2 regions of the Streptomyces sp. NPDC049915 genome follow, and region 1 is predicted to be linked to the other one. Evidence: riboswitches for the same ligand, from Rfam matches in the RefSeq annotation. Region 1 holds a riboswitch; the other holds the start of a gene.
What was found. Region 1 has a riboswitch for glycine ahead of gcvT (glycine cleavage system aminomethyltransferase GcvT). Riboswitches for the same ligand answer to the same signal wherever they lie in the genome.

Region 1 (7,958 bases):
GGCCTGCTGACCGTCCAGCTCGCTGTCGCGCAGGTCGACCAGGACCAGGTGCACGTCGGTGCCGCCGGTCAGGACGCTGATCCCGGCCTCACGGGCGTCCGGCGAGGTCAGCCGCTCGGCGAGGATGCGGGCGCCCTCCAGGGTACGACGCTGGCGCTCCTTGAAGTCCTCGGAGGCCGCCAGCCTGAAGGAGACCGCCTTGGCCGCGATCACGTGCTCCAGGGGGCCGCCCTGGAAGCCCGGGAAGACGGAGGAGTTCAGCTTCTTGGCGAAGTCCTGCTTGGCGAGGATGATGCCGCCGCGCGGGCCGCCGAGCGTCTTGTGCGTGGTGGAGGTCACCACGTCCGCGAACGGCACCGGGTTGGGGTGCAGCCCGGCCGCGACCAGACCGGCGAAGTGCGCCATGTCGACCCACAGGTACGCCTCGACCTCGTCGGCGATCCGGCGGAAGGCCGCGAAGTCGAGCTGACGCGGGTACGCCGACCAGCCGGCGATGATCACCTTGGGGCGGTGCTCCTTGGCGAGCCGCTCGACCTCGGCCATGTCGACCAGGCCGTCGTCGTCGACGTGGTACGGGACGACGTTGAACTGCTTGCCGGAGAAGTTCAGCCGCATCCCGTGGGTGAGGTGGCCGCCGTGCGCCAGGTTCAGCCCCAGGATGGTGTCGCCGGGCTGGGCCAGCGCGAACAGCGCGGCCTGGTTGGCGGAGGCGCCGGAGTGGGGCTGGACATTGGCGTACTCGGCGCCGAACAGCTCCTTGACCCGGTCGATGGCGATCTGCTCGGTGACGTCGACGTGCTCGCAGCCGCCGTAGTAGCGGCGGCCGGGGTAGCCCTCGGCGTACTTGTTGGTCAGCACCGAGCCCTGGGCCTCGAGGACCGCCACGGGGGCGAAGTTCTCGGAGGCGATCATCTCCAGGGTGGACTGCTGGCGGTCGAGCTCGGCGTCGACCGCGGCGGCCACGTCCGGGTCGAGCTCGTGCAGGGGCGTGTTCAGAAGCGACATGGGATTCCTGCGACCTCTCAGCCGGCGATGAAGGCGTCGTACTCGGCGGCGGAGAGCAGGTCGTCCGGCTCACCCGTGACGCGGACCTTGAACAGCCAGCCGCCCTCGAAGGGGGCCGAGTTCACCAGGGACGGGTCGTTGACGACGTCCTCGTTGACCTCGGTGATCTCACCGTTGACGGGGGAGTACAGCTCCGAGACGGACTTGGTCGACTCCAGCTCGCCGCAGGACTCGCCCGCGGTCACCGTGTCGCCGACCTCCGGGAGCTGGACGAACACGACGTCACCGAGCGCGTTGGCCGCGTGCTCCGTGATGCCGACCGTCGAGACGCCGTCCTCGGCGCCCGACAGCCACTCGTGCTCCTTGCTGTAGCGCAGCTGCTGGGGGTTGCTCATGGCCTGAATTCTCCTGTACGCGGGTCGGTGCTGATGAATGGGGGACTGCGAAGACACGCGTGACCAGGGGCGATGTGCCCCATGTCACGTCGGAGGGCTTACGCCAGTGTCACTTCTGCCGCTTGTAGAACGGCAGCGCCACGACCGCGTACGGCTCATGCGTGCCGCGGATGTCCACGCCGACGCCCGGCGTGCCCGGCGCCGCGTGCGCGGCGTCCACGTAGGCCATGGCGATCGGCTTGCCCAGCGTGGGGGAGGGGGCGCCCGAGGTCACCTCGCCGATGACCGTGCCGTCCGCGACGACCTGGTACCCGGCGCGCGGGACCCGGCGGCCCTCGGCGACCAGGCCGACCAGTACGCGCGGCGGGTCGGACTCGGCGCGCTCGGCGGCCGCGGCGAGCGCCTCGCGCCCGACGAAGTCGCCCTCCTTGTCGAACTTGACCACCCGGCCGAGCCCGGCGTCGAAGGGGGTCAGCTCGGCGGTCAGCTCATGCCCGTACAGCGGCATGCCCGCCTCCAGGCGCAGCGTGTCCCGGCAGGACAGGCCGCACGGGGTCAGGCCGACGCCCTCGCCGGCCTTGGTCAGCGCCTGCCACAGCTCGACGGCGTGCTCCGGCTTCACGAACAGCTCGAAGCCGTCCTCGCCGGTGTAGCCGGTGCGCGCGATCAGCGCGGGCACCCCGGCCACGGTGCCGGGCAGCCCGGCGTAGTACTTCAGGCCGTCCAGGTCGGCGTCGGTGAGGCTCTTGAGGATGCCCGGCGACTCGGGGCCCTGCACGGCGAGCAGCGCGTAGGCGTCGCGGTCGTCGCGCACCTCGGCGTCGAAGCCGGCGGCGCGCTCGGTCAGCGCGTCGAGGACGACCTGGGCGTTGGAGGCGTTCGCGACGACCATGAACTCGGTCTCGGCGAGCCGGTAGACGATCAGGTCGTCCAGGATGCCGCCGTCGGCCTGGCAGATCATGGTGTAGCGGGCGCGGCCGGGCTTGACCGCGCCGATGTTGCCGACCAGCGCGTGGTCGAGGAGGGCGGCGGCCTGCGGGCCGGTGACGGTGATCTCGCCCATGTGGGAGAGGTCGAAGAGCCCGGCCTTCGTGCGGACGGCGTTGTGCTCGTCGCGCTCGGAGCCGTAGCGCAGCGGCATGTCCCAGCCGGCGAAGTCGGTCATCGTCGCGCCGAGCGAGCGATGAAGGGCATCGAGCGCGGTGTGACGGAGTTCGGTACTGCTCATCGGTCGGTCGTCTCCCAGGGGAAGGACAGGGCGAGGAAGTTCCTCCCCATCTGTCATCGGAACCTGAGAGGTTCGCCATGACCGCGCGCGGTCATGGCTTGCACCTTGGGTGGGGCCGCCGACGTGGACGGCCCGCTTTTCAGATGTGCCTCGCCCGCGCGGTAACGGGGCCTGAGAGATTCAAGGGAGGGACTTGCTCCTTCGGCGCCCCAGCCAGGGCTGGGAACTCTCCCGCGCGGATTCAAACGGCCGGTATGCAGTTGGCGGGCTCATCATTGCACGCCTCGCCCCGATCGCGGCAGGCCGCATCTGTAACCGGGTTGTGGCGGTACGCACACGAAAACACGAGACATCCGGCATTACCTTCTCTTTACCTACGTTGGGCAGGTCTTCACCTGACCCCAGGGGAGGACCATGACGGTGGACAGGATCACGGCGTACGTGACGACCCCGGGCCTCGCGCTGCCCTCGCAGCCGGCGGCGCCCGCTCTGGAGACACGGCCCGGCCCGGTGGTGCGGGACCTGCGCGAGCGGGCCGGCCGCAGCCCGCGCGCCCTGCTCTTCGGCCCGCGCGATGTGGTCGTGGTGACCGGGCTGCCCGGCAGCGGCAAGTCCACGCTGATGCGCCGCGCGGTGCCCGGCCTGCGCGTCGACTCCCAGGACACCCGCGACCGCTACGACGCCCGCCTGCCCCGTCCGCTGCCCTACGCGCTCTACCGCCCCCTGGTCCGCCTCGCCCACTACGCCGCCCTGCGCCGCGCCCTGGCGAGCGGCGAGGGCGTCGTCGTGCACGACTGCGGCACGCAGTCCTGGGTGCGCGGCTGGCTGGCCCGCGCGGCCCGCCGCCGCGGCGGCGCCCTGCACCTGCTGCTGCTCGACGTCGCCCCGGACACCGCGCTGACCGGCCAGCGCGAACGCGGCCGCGGCGTCTCCCGCTTCGCCTTCCACCGCCACCGCCGTGCCACGGCCCGCCTGCTGTCCGCCGTCCAGCGGGGCGGGCTGCCCGCCGGCTGCGACTCGGCGATCCTGCTGGACCGCCCGGCGGCGGACACACTGCGCCGCATCACCTTCGGCGGCTGAACGCCCGGCCGCGGCCGAGGGTGTCCCGGCCGCCGGACGGGCCGGACCGGCCGCCGGCCGCAGCGGTTAGCCTTTGGGCCACAGCAGCGGTTCGAAGCAGATGGTGGAGAGATGGACTTCCCGGCCGACCTTCCGGCGGACTTCCCGGCGCAGGCGCACCCCCATCCGCACGGCGGATGGCCCGGCAACGAGCTGGAGGAGGTGCTGTCGGCCTCCCTCGGCGTACCGTCGGCCGGCGGCCGGATCGTGGAGGTGCTCGGCCGCAGCTTCCTGTGGATCCCCCTGCCCAACGGCGGCGGCCCGCACAGCGGTCCCCTCGACCTGCCCACCACGCAGATCGACGGCCAGGCCTACGTCCCCGTCTTCAGCTCCGAGGAACAGTTCCGTCAGGTCACCGGCTCCCACATGTCGTACACCGTCGCGCCCGCCGTGGAGTTCGCGCGCGGACTGCCGGCGCAGGTCGGCATCGCCGTGAACCCCGGTGGCGTGGTCGGCGTCCCGCTGCCGCCCGACGCGGTGGCCGAGCTGTGCCGGGCCGGGCGCAGCCCGCTGGACGGCCCCGCGAGCGGCGGCCGGGTCCGCCTGTACGAGCCGGACTGGCAGGACGACCCCGTCGACTTCCTCTCCACGGCCTCCGCCGAGTTCGAGGCCACCGGTACCGTCCTGACGGCCCGCCGCTGCCTCGCCGTCATCGAGACGGCGGACCCGGTGATGTTCGTCGGCGTCGAACTCTCCCAATGGGAGGGCGAGCTGCGCAACGCCCCCCTGGACGCCCTGGGCCGGGCCCTGGGTGCCACCCCGGCGCCCTGGCCGGTCAACCTGATCCTGCTGGACCTGGCGGGCGACGACCCGGTGGCGATCTGGCTGAGGGAGAAGGTCCGGCCCTTCTACACACGGGCGGGCTGACCCGCCCAGGGCTCTCCCGGGTCCTCCCCCCGCACGACTTAACCTGGTTTCATAGCTCGGTCGAGGGTGTTGTACGAAAGGGCGATTCGAAGTGAGCGCGAGCGGCACGGCCGCGACCGGCCAGGTCGAGCACATGCTGCGCCAGGTGACGCCCGGGCGGTACGACGCCTACGAGGCGCTCCTGCGCGCGCTCGCGACCCCCGCCACCGGCCAGATCTGGATGCTGCTGTGGCACGGTCAGGCCGGTTCCCCGGACGCCCAGTACGGCACGATGGAGGTCGGCGGGCACGGCTACGCCCCCTGCGTCACCTCCGCCCAGGAGTTGAGCGCCAGCGGCTGGAACCGCTCGTACGAGGTGACCGACGGCCTGGACGTGGCCCGGGCCCTCTACCCCGGCCACCACGGGCTGTGGCTCAACCCGCACGCCCCCGGCGGCGGCGTCGGCATTCCCTGGCTCGACCTGCGCCGGATCGCCACCGGCCTGGACCGCCAGCCCGCCGGCCCCCTGCGGCTGGCGGAACCGGCCATCGAGATCCCGCAGTTCTACGCCCTGCTCGCGCAGAACGCGCACCGCACCCCGCCGCTGCGCGCCCTGCGCCGCGCCTGGGTGCAGCCGGCGCTCGGCGCGCCGTACCTCGCCATCGGCCTGGACGTCTACGACACCTCGCCGGCCGCCGTCGACGCCGTACGGGCGATGATGCAGCAGTCCCTCGGCGCGGTGCCGGACGGGCTGCCGGTGTCGACCGTGGCGATGAGCGACGACCACGATCCGGTCGTGCTGTGGATGCGTGCCAACGCGCGTCCGTTCTACGACCGTGAGGCGCACGCGGCCGTCGCTCCCCAGGCGCCGGCGTCCGGCTACGGCTACCCGCCCGCCCCGGGCCGGTACTGACGCCGGCACAGTTCGCCGCGCCCCCGGCACACTTCTTCGCGCGTAGATCACGGCGAATGGCCCTGGTCTGTCCGCATCGTCCCGACTGGTTCCCGTCCGACCCGCGCCACCCGCTGTCCGGATAACGGAAGTCCCCAGACCGCATCACGTTTACGCATCCATTCATCACCAAGTCTGGCAACTTCTCGCCAATGCGTTGAAGACTCCCGCTCCAAGGGGCCAGTCGCCCCTGTGTACGACTTCGTACGACGGACTGACCATGCCGCCACAGCGGCAAGTGCGGGCCGGCTACCGCCGGTTGAGAGGGGTCCCTGCCAGATGACGGCACCATTGCACGAGCCGACCGCGGAAGCGGCCCCGAGCGCGGCCGAGGAAGCGGCGGTTGCGACCACCGGCGCCAAGGCCGTCCAGGGCCGGTCCCTGGGACGGATCGCCTGGGAGCGCCTGAAGCGGGACAAGCTCGCCCTCGCGGGCGGCGTCGTCGTGCTGCTCCTCATCGTCGTCGCCCTGCTCGCCCCCGTGATCACCGGCGCGGTCGGGCAGGACCCGAACGACTATCACGAGAACCTCATCGACCCGCTGTTCGGCACCCCCAAGGGGGCGCTGGGCGGCGTGAGCGGTGAGCACTGGCTGGGCGTCGAGCCCGTCAACGGCCGTGACATCTTCGCCCGCATCCTCTACGGTGCGCAGATCTCCCTGCTGGTCGGCTTCCTGTCCGCGATCGTCGCCGTCGTCCTCGGCACGGTCCTCGGTATCCTGGCCGGCTTCTTCGGCGGCTGGGTCGACTCGCTGATCAGCCGCGTGATGGACGGCCTGCTGGCCTTCCCCCAGCTGCTGTTCACCATCGCCCTGGTCTCCGTCATGCCGAACAACATGCTGGGCCTGTCCGGCACCGGCGTGCGCGTGTTCATGATGGTCGTGGTCATCGGCTTCTTCGGCTGGCCCTACATCGGACGCGTGGTGCGCGGCCAGACGCTCTCGCTGCGTGAGCGCGAGTACGTCGAGGCCGCCCGATCGCTGGGCGCCGGACGGCTGTACATCCTGTTCAAGGAACTGCTGCCCAATCTCGTGGCGCCGATCATCGTCTACACGACGATGATGATCCCCACCAACATCCTCACCGAGGCGGCACTCAGCTTCCTGGGCGTGGGCGTCAAGCCGCCCACGGCCTCCTGGGGCCAGATGCTCTCGAGCGCGATCGACTACTACGACTCGGACCCCATGTACATGGTGGTCCCCGGCGTGGCGATCTTCATCACCGTTCTTGCCTTCAATCTCTTCGGCGACGGCGTGCGCGACGCGCTCGATCCCAAGGGCTCCCGCTGAAGTGCCGTACCCCAAGCGACCCGTGGCAGCACCTGGCACGGGGTCTCTCATCAAATCCGGAGGATCCGAGATCGTGACTACGCAACGCACCTCAGGGCGGCACAAGCAGGCCATGGCCGCCGCCTTCGTGGTCGCCGGGCTGCTGACCACGGCGGCGTGCGGCGGCGGCAGCGGCGACGGGGACTCGAAGTCGGGTGCCGCCGGCTTCGACGCCGCCAACAAGAAGGTCGCCCAGGCCTCGCTGGCCAAGAAGGGCGGCACGCTGAGGTTCGGCGCCGCCCAGGACGCCGACTCGTGGGACACCACGCGCGGCTACTACGGCTTCATGTGGAACTTCTCCCGCTACTACAGCCGCCAGCTCGTCACGAACAAGCCGGCCCCGGGCAAGGAAGGCGCCACGCTCACCCCGGACCTCGCCTCCGGCCTGGCCAAGGTCAGCGACGACGGCAAGACCTACACCTACACGCTGCGCGACGGGATCACCTGGGAGGACGGCAAGCCGATCACCTCCAAGGACCTCAAGTACGGCATCGAGCGCATCTGGGCGCAGGACGTCCTCTCCGGCGGCCCGACCTACCTGAAGGACGTGCTCGACCCCAAGAGCGAGTACAAGGGCCCCTACAAGGACGCCTCCGCGGACCACCTGGGCCTGAAGGCGATCGACACGCCGGACGACAAGACCATCGTCTTCCACCTGCCGAAGGCCAACTCGGACTTCCAGGAGATGCTGGCCCTCACCTCGGCCTCGCCGGTCCGCCAGGACATGGACACCAAGTCCAAGTACGGTCTGAAGCCGTTCTCCTCGGGCCCGTACAAGTTCCAGTCGTACAACCCGGGCAAGGACCTCACCCTCGTCCGCAACGCCAACTGGAAGCAGGCCTCGGACCCGGTCCGCAAGGCGTACCCGGACAAGATCACGGTCACGTTCTTCTCCAACGCCAACGAGCTGGACCAGCGCCTGATCAACGGCGACCTGGACCTGGACATCAACCAGACCGGCATGTCGCCGCAGGGCCGCCAGACGGCGCTGAAGCAGCACAAGGGCAACCTGGACAACCCGACGTCCGGCTACATCCGTTACGCGGTCTTCCCGCAGAGCGTGAAGCCGTTCGACAACATCCACTGC
Region 2 (7,958 bases), on a different contig from region 1:
CGGTGCGGACCCTGCCCGGGGTCGGACCGGCGACCGGCGACCATCTGCGGCGAGCGGGGATCACCACGGTCGACGAGATCGTGGAGGCCGGTGAGGACGAGCTGGTCCGGTTGCTGGGCAAGGCCCACGGGCACGGTCTGTACACCATGGCGCTGGCGCACGACGAGCGGCCGGTGGTGGCGGAGCGCGAGGCCAAGTCCGTCTCCGTCGAGGACACCTACGACGTGGACATCCACGACCGGCTGCGGATCGGGCTGGAGGTCCAGAGGCTGGCCGACCGGTGCGTGCGGCGGCTGCGCTCCGCCGGGCTGTCCGGGCGGACCATCGTGCTGAAGGTACGGCGGTACGACTTCTCGACGCTGACCCGGTCGGAGACGCTGCGCGGGCCCACGGACGACCTCGCGGTGGTCCGGGAGGCGGCGCTGCGGCTGCTGGACGCGGTGGACACGACGGGCGGGGTGCGCCTGCTGGGCGTCGGCGTCACCGGACTCGCCGACTACACGCAGGAGGACCTGTTCGCGCAGGCGGCGGGGGAGCGGGCGCGGGTGGAAGGGCCTCAGGAGGACGACGCCGATCACGCGCCGCAGCCCGTTCCCGAGGAACCTGAGCACGCGGAGCGGCACTGGCTGCCGGGGCACGACGTACGGCACACCGAGTACGGGCACGGGTGGGTCCAGGGCAGCGGCCTGGGCCGGGTCACGGTCCGCTTCGAGACACCGGACTCGGAGCCGGGCCGGGTCAGGACGTTCCGGACGGACGACCCCGCGCTGGAGCCGGCGGAACCGCTGCCGTTGGTGCGGCGAAGACCGGACGCTTCGACGGCAGGCCAGGACGACTCGACGGCAGGCCAGGACGCCTCGGGGACACGCCAGGACGCTTCGGGCACGGCCCAGGACGACTCGGTGATAGGCCAGGACGCCTCGGGGACGGCCCAGGACGACTCGGTGACGGGCCCTGACGGCCCGGCTTCGGGGGTGGTCGGCCTGGGGGCCCGGGTCGACGGGCGAGTGGCGGAGGGCGGTGCTTAGCGCGGAGGCGCCAACGGTGGAGGGGTCGGTGGCGGCTCCGCCCCCTCCGACACATCCGCCGGACCCGTCAGGACTCCTCCGTTCCGGCCAGTTTGCCGAAGTCGTGCTCCTGGAGCGGGGCAGGGGCGGCGATGTCGAGGCCGTAGTGGTGGTAGAGCTGGAGTTCCTGCTCCGGGGAGAGGTGGCGGCCCACGCCGAAGTCGGGGGCGTCCTTGATCAGGGCGCGCTCGAAGGGGACGTGCAGTGCGCCCTCGATCAGTTCGCTCGGCTCCAGCGGGACGAAGGCGTCCCGGCTGAACAGGCCCGTTCGTATGGCGGCCCACTCCGGCACGCCCGTGGCGTCGTCGAGGTAGACCTCGTCGACGGTGCCGATCTTGACGCCGCTGCGGTCGAACGCCTTGCGGCCGATCAGGTTGCGCGGATCGATCTCGGTCTGCACGGGCCCTCCACTGGGTCGCAAGACTGTTATAAGCACTACGAAAGAGCACAATCGTGACGGTGGCCACTCGAAGGCCCCGGCGTTGACCTCGCTGGTAGGCTGACAACGGCTGCTGACCCCGTGCGGGAGAGTCCTCCAGACTTCATCGGAGGCGCCGAAGGAGCAAATCCTCCCCGGAATCTCTCAGGCTCACGTACCGCACGGACGAGGTCACTCTGGAAAGCAGAGCGGGTGTCGACGGCTTCCGCTCTCACCGACGGTGAAAGCCGGGTGCTCTCGGGCGCTCCGGTGAAGCTCTCAGGTCGAGATGACAGAGGGGGAGGCCGTTCGGGTACCCGTGCCGTGGTGCCCCTCGAAGGTCGCGTCAGACCAGGAGGCCTCCGCAATGACCGCCCATCGCATTCCGCTCTCCGAGCTCGAGAAGGGGATCCCCTTCGAACAGCGCCACATCGGGCCCGACCAAGAGGCTCGGGCGAAGATGCTCGCCCAGGTCGGGTACGGCTCGCTGGACGAGCTCACCGCCGCCGCGGTGCCGGATGTGATCAAGAACGCCGACGCCCTCGACCTGCCGGGCGCCCGCAGCGAGGCCGAGGTGCTCGCCGAGCTGCGCTCCCTCGCCGACCGCAACCAGGTCCTCGGTTCGATGATCGGCCTCGGTTACCACGGCACCTTCACGCCGCCGGTCATCCTGCGCAACGTCATGGAGAACCCGGCCTGGTACACGGCGTACACGCCCTACCAGCCGGAGATCTCGCAGGGCCGCCTCGAGGCGCTGCTGAACTTCCAGACCATGGTCGCCGACCTCACCGGTCTGCCCACCTCCGGCGCCTCCCTCCTCGACGAGGGCACGGCCGCCGCCGAGGCGATGGCGCTGTCCCTGCGCATGGGCAAGAACAAGAAGGGTCTCTTCCTGGTCGACGCGGACGCGCTGCCGCAGACCATCGCCGTCATCCAGACCCGTGCCGAGCCGACCGGCGTCGAGGTGGTCGTCGCCGACCTCGGCGACGGCATCCCGGCCGACATCGCCGCCCGTGAGATCAACGGCGTGCTGATCCAGTACCCGGGCGCCTCCGGTGCCGTACGCGACATCAAGCCGGTCATCGACCAGGCGCACGAGCTGGGCGCGCTCGTCACCGTCGCCACCGACCTGCTGGCGCTGACGCTGCTGAAGTCGCCGGGTGAGCTGGGCGCGGACATCGCGGTCGGCACCACCCAGCGGTTCGGTGTGCCGATGGGCTTCGGCGGCCCGCACGCCGGTTACATGGCCGTCCGCGAGAAGTTCGCGCGCAGCCTGCCCGGGCGGCTCGTGGGCGTGTCCGTGGACGCGGACGGGAACAAGGCCTATCGGCTGGCGCTGCAGACGCGTGAGCAGCACATCCGCCGGGAGAAGGCGACCAGCAACATCTGCACCGCGCAGGTGCTGCTGGCCGTGATGGCCGGAATGTACGCCGTCTACCACGGGCCTGACGGCCTCAAGGGCATCGCTCAGCGCACGCACCGGTACGCCGCGATCCTCGCCGAGGGGCTGAAGGCCGGCGGCGCCGAGGTCGTGCACGGCGCCTTCTTCGACACCGTCACCGTGCGGGTGCCGGGCCGGGCCGCCGAGGTCGTCGCCGCCGCGCGGGACAACGGGGTCAACCTGTACCCGGTCGACGCCGACCACGTCTCCCTCGCCTGTGACGAGACCACGACCCGCGACCAGCTGGCGGCCGTGTTCGGTGCCTTCGGCATCGAGGGCGACATCGAGGCGCTGGACGCCGCCGCCGGTGACGCGCTGCCGCAGGACCTGCTGCGCAGCGACGCCTACCTGACCCACCCGGTCTTCCACCAGCACCGTTCCGAGACCGCCATGCTGCGCTACCTGCGCAAGCTGTCCGACCGCGACTACGCGCTGGACCGCGGCATGATCCCGCTGGGCTCCTGCACCATGAAGCTCAACGCGACCACCGAGATGGAGCCGGTGACCTGGCCGGAGTTCGGTCAGCTGCACCCCTTCGCTCCCGCCGAGCAGGCCGAGGGCTACCTCACGCTCATCCACGAGCTGGAGGACCGTCTCGCCGAGGTCACCGGCTACGACAAGGTCTCGCTGCAGCCGAACGCCGGTTCGCAGGGTGAGCTGGCCGGTCTGCTGGCCGTGCGCGGCTACCACCGCGCCAACGGCGACGAGCAGCGCACCGTCTGCCTCATCCCGTCCTCCGCGCACGGCACCAACGCCGCCAGCGCCGTGATGGCCGGCATGAGGGTCGTCGTCGTCAAGACCGCCGAGGACGGCGAGATCGACGTCGAGGACCTGCGGGCGAAGATCGAGCAGTACCGCGGCCAGCTGGCGGTGCTCATGATCACCTACCCGTCGACGCACGGTGTGTTCGAGGAGCACGTCGCCGACATCTGCGCCCAGGTGCACGAGGCCGGCGGTCAGGTGTACGTCGACGGCGCCAACCTGAACGCGCTGGTCGGCCTCGCCAAGCCGGGCCACTTCGGCGGTGACGTCTCCCACCTGAACCTGCACAAGACGTTCTGCATCCCGCACGGCGGCGGCGGTCCCGGCGTCGGCCCGGTCGCGGTCCGCGAGCACCTCGCGCCGTATCTGCCGAACCACCCGCTGCAGCCCACCGCGGGTCCGGAGACGGGCGTCGGCCCGATTTCGGCGGCGCCGTGGGGCTCCGCGGGCATCCTGCCCATCTCCTGGGCGTACGTCCGGCTCATGGGCGGTGAGGGCCTGAAGCAGGCGACGCAGGTCGCCGTGCTGTCGGCGAACTACATCGCCAAGCGCCTCGAGCCGCACTACCCGGTGCTCTACACCGGCCCCGGCGGCCTGGTCGCGCACGAGTGCATCATCGACCTGCGCCCGATCACCAAGGCGACCGGCGTGAGCGTGGACGACGTCGCCAAGCGGCTCATCGACTACGGCTTCCACGCGCCGACGATGTCCTTCCCGGTGGCCGGCACGCTGATGATCGAGCCGACCGAGTCCGAGGACCTGGCCGAGCTGGACCGGTTCTGCGACGCGATGATCGCCATCCGTGCGGAGATCGAGAAGGTCGGCTCCGGCGAGTGGCCCGTGGAGGACAACCCGCTGCGGAACGCCCCGCACACGGCCAGTGCGCTCGGCGGGGAGTGGGAGCACGCCTACAGCCGCGAGGAGGCCGTCTTCCCGGCCGGTGTGTCGGCCGCGGACAAGTACTGGCCGCCGGTGCGCCGTATCGACCAGGCCTTCGGTGACCGGAACCTGGTCTGCTCGTGCCCGCCGCTGGACGCGTACGAGGACTGAGACACGCTGAGATGAGTCGAGGGCCCCCGGCTGGGGGCCCTCGTCCGTTTCAGGCCGTCGCCGGGACAACTTCTTGGTGATGGCAGCGGTCGGTTCTGTTGATCAGGGCCCGGACGGGGAATCCCGGGGCTCACGCCGGGTATGCATGGGTCTGTGCCGCCTTGACCGTCGCCCAGACCGGTGCGCCCGGGTGCAGGTCGAGTTCCGCCGCGGCGACCGTGGTGAGGTCGGCGGCCAGCGGCAGTTCCCCGGTGAGGTCGGCGCGTATCTGGTCGCCGTGGGTCTCCAGGCCCGCCACCTCGCAGCGCCACAGGTTGCGGGCGCTGGAACCGGTGGGGCGATCCCGGTGCAGGGTGACCGCGCCCGGCGGGAACGCGACGAAGACCGCGCCGGTGAGGTGCTCGGTGGTGGTGATCCCGGGGCCCGCCTCCAGCGTCACGGTGTGGCCGTCGGCGCGGCCGCGGTAGAGGTTCAGGCCGACCAGCTGGGCGATGTAGTCGGTGCGCGGGTGGCGGGCGATGTCGGCGGGGGTGCCCTCCTGGACCACCCGGCCGTGCTCGATCACCACCAGGCGGTCGGCGAGCACCATGGCGTCCAGCGGGTCGTGGGTGACCAGGACGGCCACGGCCTCGAACTCGGCGAGATGACGGCGCAACTGGGCGCGCACCTCCAGCCGCGTGCGGGCGTCCAGCGCGGCCAGCGGCTCGTCGAGGAGCAGCAGCCGGGGACGGGTGGCGAGCGCGCGGGCCAGGGCGACGCGCTGGGCCTGGCCGCCGGACAGACGGCGTGGCTTGGCGCCGGCGTGCTCGGCGAGGCCCATGCGCTCCAGCCACGCGGCGGCCTCGGTGCGGGCCTCGGCCTTGCTCGCGCCCCGGCAGCGCGGCCCGAACGCCACGTTGTCCAGGGCCGTCAGATGCGGGAAGAGGAGATAGTCCTGGAAGACGACACCGACCGGGCGCGATTCCGGCGGCGTACGGTCCAGGCTGATGCCGTCGAGGCCCAGCCGGCCACCACTCAGCGGGGTGAGCCCCGCCAGGGCGCGCAGGGCGGTGGTCTTGCCGGCGCCGTTCGGACCGAGCAGGGCGACGACGTCGCCGGGCGCGGCGGCCAGGGTCACGTCGAGCCGGAAGGTGCCGCGGTCGACGACGAGATGGGCGTCCAGGCCCTCGGCGCCTCGGGCGGGGGCGGTGGTCGTCGACTGCTCGGTGTCGGTCATGAGGCGGTCATCCATCGGTCCCGCAGCCCCGCCAGCACGGCCACGGACACCGCGAGCAGCACCAGGCTGAGCGCGATGGCCGCCGCCGGGTCGTTCTGGAGCGCGAGGTAGACCGCGAGGGGCATGGTCTGGGTACGGCCGGGGAAGTTGCCGGCGAACGTGATCGTGGCGCCGAACTCCCCGAGCGCCCGCGCCCAGGCGAGCACCGCACCCGCCGCGACACCCGGCGCGATCAGCGGCAGGGTGACCCGGCGGAAGGCGGTGAAGCGGGAGGCGCCCAGGGTCTGTGCTGCCTCCTCGTAGCGGCGGTCGGCTGCGCGTAGCGTGCCCTCGACGCTGATGACGAGGAAGGGCATCGCCACGAACGTCTCCGCGAGGACGACCCCGGTCGTGGTGAACGGCAGGGTGACGCCGAACCAGGAGTCCAGCCACTGCCCGATCACGCCGTTGCGGCCGAGGGCGAGCAGCAGGGCGACACCGCCGACCACGGGCGGCAGGACGAGCGGCAGGGTCACCAGGGCGCGCACGAGACCGCGGCCGGGGAACTCGGTGCGGGCCAGCAGCCAGGCCAGCGGGACGCCGACGAGAATGCTCAGCGCGGTCGCCGCGGTGGCGCAGATCAGGGACAGCTGGAGCGCCTGCCACACCTCGGTGCTGGTCAGCTGGTCCGGCAGGCTGCCCCAGGGGGCCCGGATCAGCAGGGCGACCAGGGGCAGCACCAGGAACGCCAGTCCCAGCAGCGCCGGCAGCAGCAGGGGCAGGGGGACGCCCGAGCGGGCGCGGCGGCGCCGCGGACCGCCCTGAAGGGTGTCCGCGGCGCCGGTCTTGCCCAGGGACGTCACGGTTTCAGGAACCCGGCCTCGGTCAGCACCTTCTGGCCCTCGGCGGACTTGACCAGGTCGATGAAGGCCCGGGCCGCGGCGGCGTTGGGGGCGTCCTTCAGCAGGGCGATCGGGTAGTCGTTGACGGCCTTGGCCGACTCGGGGAACTCCACGCCCTGCACCTTCTCACCGGCCGCCTTCACATCCGTCTTGTACACCACGGCGGCGTCGGCTTCCTTCAGCTCGACCTTCGTCAGGGCGCTCTTGACGTCCTGCTCGTAGGAGACCGGGGTGAGCGTCAGACCGCTCGCCTTGAGGGCCTTCTGGGCGGCGGCGCCGCACGGCACCGTCTTGTCGCACAGCACGACCTTCAGGCCGGACTTGGTGAGGTCCTTCAGCGAGGCGACCTTGCCGGGGTTGCCCGGCAGGGTGGCGATCTCCAGCTGGTTGCGCACGAAGGTGGTCGGCGACGCGGCCGTGTCCTGGGCGTCCGAGACGATCTTCATGGTCTTCGGGCTGGCGGCGGCGAACAGGTCGGCGGGGGCGCCTCCGGTGATGCTCGCCGCCAGGGAGTCGCTGCCGCCGAAGTTGAAGCTGACCTCGGTGCCCGGGTGCTGCTTCTCGAATTCCTGGCCGAGGGCCGTGAAGCTCTCCTTGAGGGAGGCGGCCGCGAAGACGGTGACCGTGCCGGACACCTTCGGCGACGACGAGGCGCTCGACTTGCCCGAGTCGTCGGGGGAGCCGGCCGAACCGGACGAGTCGGAGGACGAGGAGCACGCGCTCAGCACCAGCAGCGCGGCGGCCGACGCGCCGGCGATCGACAGGGTCCGGCGGGCGGGGCGGGTCATCACGGGGCGACTCCCTCAGTGCTCACGGTGGAGGCAGCCCGGTGGACCCCTCCCATGCCCGATCATACTGACGCATCTGCCAGGGAGAAGTCTGCTGTCGCATCGCATGAGCCAAGGTCGATGAGGTCAGGGGTGGCATGTGCGTTCGTACGGTGCCGGTGTCCCGTTCCCCTGTGGTGCCGGTTCAGGCGCGGTCGATGTGTACGTTTGTCGACTTCACGCGGGCGGTGGCCTCCATGCCGACCTCCAGGCCCAGCTCCTCCACGGCCTCCCGGGTCAGCAGGGAGACCAGCCGGTGCGGGCCGGCCTGGATCTCCACCTGGGCGGCCACGTCA

Region 2: linked by a shared signal. The riboswitch ahead of gcvP (aminomethyl-transferring glycine dehydrogenase) and the one ahead of gcvT (glycine cleavage system aminomethyltransferase GcvT) in region 1 are both predicted to bind glycine.

The regions. Positions count from the first base shown of each region.
Region 1 covers NZ_JBFAMH010000002.1:55,453-63,410, reverse strand. The annotation lists gene glyA (serine hydroxymethyltransferase) at 1-1,005, opposite strand, end outside; gene gcvH (glycine cleavage system protein GcvH) at 1,023-1,400, opposite strand; gene gcvT (glycine cleavage system aminomethyltransferase GcvT) at 1,510-2,628, opposite strand; glycine riboswitch at 2,778-2,872, opposite strand; gene AB0J12_RS02715 (AAA family ATPase) at 3,043-3,708, shown strand; gene AB0J12_RS02710 (enhanced serine sensitivity protein SseB) at 3,820-4,614, shown strand; gene AB0J12_RS02705 (enhanced serine sensitivity protein SseB C-terminal domain-containing protein) at 4,706-5,506, shown strand; gene AB0J12_RS02700 (ABC transporter permease) at 5,825-6,832, shown strand; gene AB0J12_RS02695 (ABC transporter substrate-binding protein) at 6,906-7,958, shown strand, end outside.
Region 2 covers NZ_JBFAMH010000010.1:291,234-299,191, reverse strand. The annotation lists gene AB0J12_RS20230 (DNA polymerase IV) at 1-1,028, shown strand, start outside; gene AB0J12_RS20225 (PRC-barrel domain-containing protein) at 1,096-1,467, opposite strand; glycine riboswitch at 1,581-1,676, shown strand; gene gcvP (aminomethyl-transferring glycine dehydrogenase) at 1,853-4,738, shown strand; gene AB0J12_RS20215 (ABC transporter ATP-binding protein) at 4,869-5,954, opposite strand; gene modB (molybdate ABC transporter permease subunit) at 5,951-6,796, opposite strand; gene modA (molybdate ABC transporter substrate-binding protein) at 6,793-7,623, opposite strand; gene AB0J12_RS20200 (helix-turn-helix transcriptional regulator) at 7,808-7,958, opposite strand, start outside.